2 regions of the Caballeronia zhejiangensis genome follow, and region 2 is predicted to be linked to the other one. Evidence: riboswitches for the same ligand, from Rfam matches in the RefSeq annotation. Region 2 holds a riboswitch; the other holds the start of a gene.
The links. Region 2 has a riboswitch for thiamine pyrophosphate ahead of LDZ23_RS12595 (FAD-dependent oxidoreductase). Riboswitches for the same ligand answer to the same signal wherever they lie in the genome.
Positions count from the first base shown of each region.

Region 1: another riboswitch for thiamine pyrophosphate. It lies ahead of thiC (phosphomethylpyrimidine synthase ThiC); the one in region 2 lies ahead of LDZ23_RS12595 (FAD-dependent oxidoreductase).

Region 1 covers NZ_CP084283.1:945,621-950,040, forward strand. The annotation lists gene thiC (phosphomethylpyrimidine synthase ThiC) at 1-1,903, opposite strand, end outside; TPP riboswitch at 2,033-2,173, opposite strand; gene LDZ23_RS04420 (EamA family transporter) at 2,394-3,335, shown strand; gene LDZ23_RS04425 (DUF4397 domain-containing protein) at 3,686-4,420, shown strand, end outside.
Region 2 covers NZ_CP084283.1:2,628,928-2,633,347, reverse strand. The annotation lists gene LDZ23_RS12605 (glutamate synthase subunit beta) at 1-297, shown strand, start outside; gene LDZ23_RS12600 (ABC transporter ATP-binding protein/permease) at 367-2,109, opposite strand; TPP riboswitch at 2,341-2,465, shown strand; gene LDZ23_RS12595 (FAD-dependent oxidoreductase) at 2,653-3,795, shown strand; gene thiS (sulfur carrier protein ThiS) at 3,812-4,009, shown strand; gene LDZ23_RS12585 (thiazole synthase) at 4,033-4,420, shown strand, end outside.

The sequences.
Region 1 (4,420 bases), 1.4 Mb from region 2:
TTTTCACGAACTCGATCGCCTTCGTCTCCATGCCCTTGGCGAGCGCCTCGCTTTCGCTGACACCTTGCTTCGCCGCGAAATCGCGCACGTCCTGCGTGATCTTCATCGAGCAGAAGTGCGGGCCGCACATCGAGCAGAAATGCGCGACCTTCGCGGAATCCTTCGGCAGCGTTTCGTCGTGGAATTCGCGCGCCTTGTCCGGATCGAGACCGAGATTGAACTGGTCTTCCCAGCGGAATTCGAAGCGTGCCTTCGACAGCGCGTTGTCCCGCACCTGCGCGCCCGGATGACCCTTCGCGAGATCGGCCGCGTGCGCCGCGAGCTTGTACGTGATGATGCCTTCCTTCACGTCGTCCTTGTTCGGCAGCCCCAGGTGTTCCTTGGGCGTGACGTAGCAGAGCATCGCGGTGCCGAACCAGCCGATCATCGCAGCGCCGATGCCCGACGTGATGTGGTCGTAACCCGGCGCGATGTCGGTCGTCAGCGGCCCGAGCGTGTAGAAGGGCGCTTCGTCGCACCATTCCAGTTGCAGGTCCATGTTTTCCTTGATGAGCTGCATCGGAACGTGGCCGGGGCCTTCGATCATCACCTGCACGTCGTGCTTCCACGCGATCTGCGTCAGTTCGCCGAGCGTCTTCAGTTCGCCGAGCTGGGCTTCGTCATTGGCGTCGTAGATCGAGCCGGGGCGCAGGCCGTCGCCGAGGGAGAACGAGACATCGTATTGCTTCATGATTTCGCAGATGTCTTCGAAGTGCTCGTAAATGAAGCTTTCCTTGTGATGCGCGAGGCACCACTTCGCCATGATCGAGCCGCCGCGCGACACGATGCCCGTCATGCGGTTCGCGGTCAGCGGCACGTATTGCAGGCGCACGCCGGCGTGAATCGTGAAGTAATCGACGCCTTGCTCCGCCTGCTCGATGAGCGTGTCGCGGAAGATTTCCCACGTCAGGTCTTCGGCCTTGCCGTTCACCTTTTCGAGCGCCTGATAGATTGGCACCGTGCCGATCGGCACCGGCGAATTGCGGATGATCCACTCGCGCGTTTCGTGGATGTGCTTGCCGGTCGACAGATCCATGACCGTGTCGCCGCCCCAGCGAATCGCCCACGTCATCTTGTCGACTTCCTCGCCGATCGACGACGTGACCGCCGAATTGCCGATGTTCGCGTTGATCTTCACGAGGAAGTTGCGGCCGATAATCATCGGCTCGCTTTCCGGGTGATTGATGTTCGCGGGGATGATCGCGCGGCCGCGCGCCACTTCCTCGCGCACGAATTCAGGCGTGATTTCCTTCGCCGCGTCCTTGCCGAACGCCGCCGCGCCGAAGGCTTGTCCGGCGTGCTGGCGGCCCATCATCTTCGCGAGCTTTTCGCCGTTGGGGCCGCTCGTGCGCAGGCTTTCGAGATACTCCGCGCGACGCTGGTTCTCGCGAATCGCGATGTACTCCATCTCCGGCGTGATGATGCCTTGCCGCGCGTAGTGCATCTGCGAGACGTTCTTGCCGGCGAGCGCGCGGCGCGGATGACGGTGCAAACCCGGAAAGCGCAGTTCGGCCGTTTTGGGATCGGCAGCGCGCTCGCGGCCGAACTCGCTCGACAGGCCGCTCAGTTCCTCGGTGTCGCCGCGCTTTTCGATCCACGCGCCGCGCAGCGCGGGCAGACCGCTGCGAATGTCGATCTGCGCGTCGGGGTCGGTGTACGGGCCCGACGTGTCGTACACGTAGACGGGCGGATTCTTCTCGCCGCCGAAGCCGTCGGGCGTGTCGGATTGCGTGATCTCGCGCATCGGCACGCGGATGTCGGGCGTCGAACCTTCGACATAGACCTTGCGCGAGTTCGGCAGCGGCGCGATGGCGGCGGCATCGACGACGGCGTTTTCCGAGAGGAACTTCGGGTTGGCATTCATGTGCTTGATCTCCTAAGGGACGATTTTTTTCAGCACGAGCGATGTCGTAGCTCGTGGTGACTCAGGAGCTAAACAGGGAGGAACGAGATGGAAAGGTACGGGTTCGGTTGAAGTGGCGTGGACTGCGGCCTATGGAACCCGAACGCTTCCCTGCGCTGGCATTATCCAGATCAGGTTCAAAGGGTATTTCTCACCCACGCCACACGAAGCGCTTCGCCGATGAAACCGCACGAAACCGCGATGTGCAACGCAGGACCCCCGCGTTAGCAGCCGACACGTTACACCGCGGCGTGGCGTCTTGGCAACCATCCCGAAAATGAGCCGATGGATGCGAGCGCTTACTGCATAATGTCGGGCGCCGCGGATTTCCGGGTTTTCCCGAAGGTCGCGCGGTCCTTCCTCGCGCCATTCCCCTTTGCTTTACGCCATGTCGTTCTGTCTGGTTTTGCCCGTTTTTCTCCGGCGCGCAGCCGTCGCCGCGGAGTGATGCATGTCCGCTCTGCCTCCGCCGCGCCTGCCGTTCAGCTTCCCTGACCGTTTTCCGTTTCGCGCGCCGCGCTCTTTCAAGGGGCAGGTCGCGCTTGCGCTGACGGTCGTCTATCTCGTTTGGGGATCGACGTATCTCGGCATCCATCTCGCGCTCGAATCTTTTCCGCCGTTGATGCTCGGCGGGCTGCGCAATCTGTTCGCGGGCATCGGGCTATTCTTGATCGCGGTGCATCGCAAGTCGGTGTGGCCCAGCGCGCGCGAAGTGCGCAACGCGGCGATCGTCGGCACGTTGCTGGAAGGTCTGTCGAGCGGGATGATGGCTTACGGCATGCGGACCGTGGGGACCGGCACGGCCGCCGTGATGGTCGCGACGGTGCCGCTTTTCGCGACGATCTTCACCGCGCTCAGCGGACGCGGCGTCGCGAAAGGCGAGTGGTTCGCGGTGGCGCTGGGTCTGCTCGGGATCGTGCTGCTGAATCACGGCGATCCCTCGCCGAGTTCGACGGTCGGCACGCTGGCGATTCTGTGCGCCGCGATCTTCTGGGCGGGCGGCGCGCATCTGGCGACGCGCCTGCCGCAGCCTTCCGATCTGCTGATGTCGACGGCGCTGCAGATCGGTTTGGGCGGATTGATCGCGACGGCGATCGCGTTCGCATCGGGCGAGCGGTTGGCGAGCGTCGGCGTCGGCGCGGGGTTCTCGTTTTTGTATCTCGTCGTGATCGGTTCGATGGCCGCTTATGTCGCGTATAACTTTCTGATACGCAATACGAGCACGATCGTCGCGACGAGTTGTCTTTATGTGAATCCGGTGGTGGCGGTTGGTTTGGGCGCGCTGCTGCTCGGGGAAATCGTCACGCAATGGACCGTGATTGCGACGGTTGTAATTCTGCTTTCCGTTGGGCTTTCGTTCTGGTTTGATCAGCGGCGGCGGGGGCTTCTCTGAACGCACCATCCTTGTAAAAACCGCTTCTCGTCACGCGGCGACGCTGCATTGATCGATGCAGCACCGCGCGGGGTCTTCGCGCATCCCGAGCAATTCCTCTAACGAATTCGAAACCCTTTCCGGACGGGCCTCAGCGGCCGATACACGCCATCGTCGCACCGTCTCGGGGCATGCTCATTGCTCAACGCATGCGCCACTTCGACGGCAAATCTGATCGATCGAAATGGCAAGAGGGAAACCCGAATCGGGCCCGGCGAGCGAGCGCGCAAAGTCCTGCGGATGCCTAATCGTCCGGACCCGGATGACGATGTGGCCGATCAAATCAAATCAAAACAAAGGAAGGTGAAACCATGAAGCTCATCCGCACCGCTGCCGCGCTTGCCGCCGTCGCCGCTTTGCTCTCCGCTTGCGGCGGAAGCTCCGATGACGTCGGCAAGGAAATCGGCGTCACTCAGCCGCAAGTCCATTTCATCCACGCGATCCCGAGCGGCCCGAACGTCGACTTCTACGACAACAGCAAGATCCTGCAGCCGAATCTCGCCTATAAGGCGGTGACGAACTTCGCGAACATCGACACGGGCCAGCACAACTTTTCCTACGCCGCCGTCAACACGACGACGCAACTCGCCACCGACACGACCATCTCGAACGCGGCGAAAGGGCACGAATACACGGTGATCGCGCTGCCGGACGCGGGCTTCGTGCCGTCGATCGCGGTGATCGACGATCCGTTCGACAAGGGCCTGCTATCGAGCAGCGCACGCGTGCGCGCGTTCAACGCATCGACGAACGCGCCGAACCTCGACATCTATCTCGTCGCGCCGGGCACGAACATCTCGACCGTCAGCCCGACGATGGCGGGCGTGGCCTACAAGAACGCCGTACCGGCGACGACGCAAGACTCGATCTACGTCTCCGGCGGCACGTATCAACTGATCGCGACGCTGCCGGGCTCGAAGACGCCGGTCTATAAATCGGCGTCGTTCGATCTCGTCAACAACGCGGACTGGCTCGTGACGACGCTGCCTTCGGGAAATGCAGCCACGCAACTCGTGCCCGAGAAGATTCGCGTGCTCGTCGCGCAG
Region 2 (4,420 bases):
CAGGAAGTGCCGGGTTCCGAGTTCGAGATGAAGGCCGATCTCGTGCTGCTCGCGATGGGCTTCACGCAGCCGGTGTCGCCGGTGCTGGATGCGTTCGGCGTCGAGAAGGATGCGCGCGGCAACGTGCGCGCCGCGACCGAAGGCGACAAGGCGTATTACACGTCGGTCGATAAAGTCTTCACCGCCGGCGATATGCGTCGCGGGCAGTCGCTGGTCGTCTGGGCGATTCGCGAAGGACGTCAGTGCGCACGATCGGTGGATGCGTATCTGATGGGATCGAGCGAGTTGCCGCGGTAAGCGTCGCTCGACGCTTCATGCAAAAAGGCCACGCGATTGCGTGGCCTTTTGCTTTTGAGCGCGGACGGGTCAAACCTCCGCCATCGCCCTCTCGATCTCGATCTTGTAATCATGGAACATCGCGACCGACTCGCGATGCGCCACGCTCACAATCGCCGCCTTCGGAAGCCGCTCGACCAGCATGTTGTAGATATGCAGCTCGTTCTCGGCGTCGAGCGCGCTCGTGGCTTCGTCGAGGAACACGAAGTCCGGCTTGTGCAACAGCACGCGCGCGGCAGCAAGCCGTTGCTGCTCGCCCGGCGACAGACTCCGCGCCCAATGCGCGCTTTCCTCCAGCCGATCCGCATACGCCTCGAGATTGCACAGACGCAGCGCGTCGCGCGACTCTTCATCACTGAACGTTCCGCCCGCCGACGGATACGAAAGCGCCGCGCGCAACGTGCCGATCGGCAGATAACTCATCTGCGGGACGAACATCATCTTCGCGTCGACGGGCGCGTCGATCGTGCCGTCGCCGAACGGCCAAAGACCCGCGAGCGCGCGCATCAACGTGCTCTTGCCCGAGCCCGATGGACCGACGACCAGCCAGCGCGAACCCGGCTCGATCGACACGTTCGCCACGCGCGAAAGCGGCGTGCCGTTGGGCAGCGCGAGCATGAGCCCATTCGTCGTGAGCGACGGCGTGCTCGTGTAGTGCAGGTTGATGCCGCCGCGCTCCGTCGCCGGCGACGTTTCTTCGCGGATATGCGTCGAGCGCATCACGCGCTTGAATTCGCGCAGACGATTCACGGTCGCGCGCCATTCGACCAACGTCGAATAACTGTTGATGAACCACGAAAACGAATCGCTGACCGTGCCGAACGCCGATGAAATCTGCATCAGCACGCCGAACGAAAACGCGCCCGCGAAGTAGCGCGGCGCGGCGACCATGATCGGGAAAATGATCGCGATCTGCCCGTAGAACGACAGCACGAAGGTCATGCGCTTCGTGTACTTCATGATCATCCACCAGTTGTCGCGAATGCGCTGGAAGATGGTCTTTGCGTTCGCCGTTTCGGTCGCGATGCCGTCATAAAACGCAATCTGTTCGGCGTTCTCGCGCACGCGGATCAGGCCGAAACGGAAATCGGCCTCGACCTTCTGCTGCTGATAGTTGATCGACACGAGCGGATGCCCGACCTTCTGGATGATCAGCGAGCCGAGAATCGCGTAGAGCGCGGCGGCCCAGACCATGTAGCCCGGAATCGTGATCGGCGTGCCGCCGAGCGAGAAGGTCAGCGCGCCCGCGATGGTCCAGAGAATCGTGATGAAAGTGACGAGCGTGACGAGCGTCGAAAGCAGATCGAGCGAGAGCGAAAGCGTGGTGGTGGCGAAGGATTGCAGGTCGTCGGAAATACGCTGGTCGGGGTTGTCGGCGAGGCGGTCGCGCTCGATGCGGTAGAACGCCTTGTCACCGAGCCATTGTTCCAGAAAGCGGTTGGTGAGCCATTGACGCCAGCGAAACGCGAGCATCTGCCGCAGATATCGACCGTACACCGCGAGCAGGATGTACGCGAACGCGAGGCCCGTGAAGATCAGCAGCAGATGCGGAAAGTCCTTGACGTTCTTGTTCTGCAGCGCGTTGTAGAAGTCGGCGTTCCAGCTGTTGAGCCGGACGTTGATCCACACAACGGTCATGTTGATCGCGATGATCGCGACGAGAAGGCCCCACGCGAAGCCGCGCTCCTCCGACACCCAGTAGGGCTTGATGAGGCTCCACGCCGAGACTTCGTCGGCCTTCTGCTGCGTGCTTTCGGTATGGGTGTTGGTCATGAGCTTCCTGCTGATGCGCCTCGTGGCGCCCGATTGTTACGTCCGCGGCCGGGCCGCGCGCGGCGTTTTCCGGCTCCGCAGATTGTTCCGGGGTTCGCTTAACGCTCACTTAATTTCGGGCGATCGTCCTGCGAACCATGTTCGCGGCATTGTGCCAGAGTGCCGCCGCGCACGATAAAAGGCGGGGAATCCCGGTTTGCAGCGCCTTCGCCTTTCATGTTTTAATGACCCTCGACGAAACAGGGGTGCTTCGCGTGCATCGGCGGCCGGAACGGTCGGCAGCGCGGCGAGGCTGAGAGAGACCCTTTGCACCCGATCCGGGTAATACCGGCGAGGGAAGTTTCCGGAGACCGCGCGAGCCTCGCGCCATTCCTCCAGTCTCTTCCAGTCCTTTCTTCGCGCCCGGCGCGCTTCATGCGCTGCCGAGCCGGTCTCTCCCGCTGATTTCGTCCTCGTGATGTGGCGCCGCGCCAGCACGATCGGGATCGCGTCTTTCGTCTCCATCGTGCAGCGCAGCGTTACGCGTATGGAGACATCGAATTGATGAACAGAATCGATCAGGGCGCCGCGCGCCGGCCGGATTTCGCCGTCGTCGGCGGCGGGCTCGTCGGACGGCTCGTCGCCTGGCAACTCGCGGGCGCGGGTCACGACGTCGCGCTTTACGAACGCGGCGACGCCGCCGGCACGCAGTCGGCCGCGTGGGTCGCCGCCGCCATGCTCGCGCCGCTCGCGGAAGCGGCGAGCGCGGAGCCGCTCGTCGTCGGGCTGGGGGCGGCATCGCTCGAACGCTGGCCTGAACTCATCGCGCAATTGCCCGAGCCGGTTTTCTTTCAGCGCAACGGCACGCTCGTCGTCTGGCACGGCGCGGATCGCGCCGAAGCGCCGCTCTTCGAACGCCGTCTCAAGGCCAATTCGCCCGCCGATCTGGTCGACGGCGGCTTCGTCAAGCTCGCGGGCGCGCAAGTCGCGCAAGCCGAACCGGCGCTCGGAACGCGCTTCGCGCAGGGCTGGCTGCTGCCGAACGAAGGCCAACTGGACAACCGTCAGGCGCTTGGCGCACTCGCCGCCGGACTTGCCGCGCGCGGCGTGCGTACGCACTGGAACACCGCCGTCGATGCGATGCCCGACGCGCGCTGGATCATCGATTGCCGCGGCCTCGGCGGGAAGCCCGCGTGGCCCGCGCTGCGCGGCATTCGCGGCGAAGTCGCGCGCGTGCACGCGCCGGGCATCGGGCTGACGCGGCCGGTGCGGCTCTTGCATCCGCGCTATCCGCTCTACATCGCGCCGAAGGAGAACGATCTCTACGTGATCGGCGCGACGGAAGTCGAGGGCGAAGACATGTCGCCCGTGAGCGTACGTTCGGCGCTCGAGCTGCTGAGCGCCGCGTTCGCGGTGCATCCGGGTTTCGGCGAGGCGCGCATCCTCGAACTGAACTCGCATTGCCGGCCGACCTTGCCGGATCACCGGCCGGCGATCGTCTGGGACGGGGCGCGGACCTTGCGCGTGAACGGCTTGTACCGGCACGGCTTCATGATCGCGCCCGAAGTCGCGGATGCCGCGTGCCGTCTCGCCGACGCGCTCGCTTCCGGCGATATCGCCGATGCCGAGGCCTTCTCCGATTTCCGCAGCGCCGCGCGCTGGCCCGAACTGCTGCACGGCGAGTTCGCGGTTGCGCCAGCGCTCTAGTCATCAGGAAACAACCATGAACATCCACATCAATCAGCGCGTCTTCGATTTGCCCGACGCCACCACCGTCACCGACGCGCTCGCCGCGTTCGGCGCGAAACCGCCGTTCGCGGTCGCGCTGAACGGCCAGTTCGTCGCGCGCGGCGAACACGCCACGAAAACGCTCGTCGCCGGCGACAAGCTCGACGTCGTGTCGCCCGTCGCGGGCGGCTGAACTCCGAACCGAAGGATCGAACCATGACCATTTCCACCGCCGACGTCCTCACGCTCTACGGCGAGACGTTTCCGAGCCGCGTGCTGCTCGGCACGTCGCGTTATCCGTCGCTGCAATCGCTTTCCGACTCCATCGACGCCGCTCGGCCGGGCATGGTCACGGTCGCGCTGCGCCGTCAGTCGGAGACCGGGGAAGCCGGCTTCTTCGATGTGCTCAAGCGCCACGGCGTCGCGCTTTTGCCGAACACGGCGGGCTGCCAGAGCGTCGACGAGGTGCTCACGACCGCGCACATGGCGCGCGAGGTGTTCGAGACGCCGTGGATCAAACTGGAATTGATCGGCGACGACTACACGCTGCAGCCCGATCCGATCGGCCTCGTCGAAGCGGCGGCCAAGCTGATCCGCGATGGCT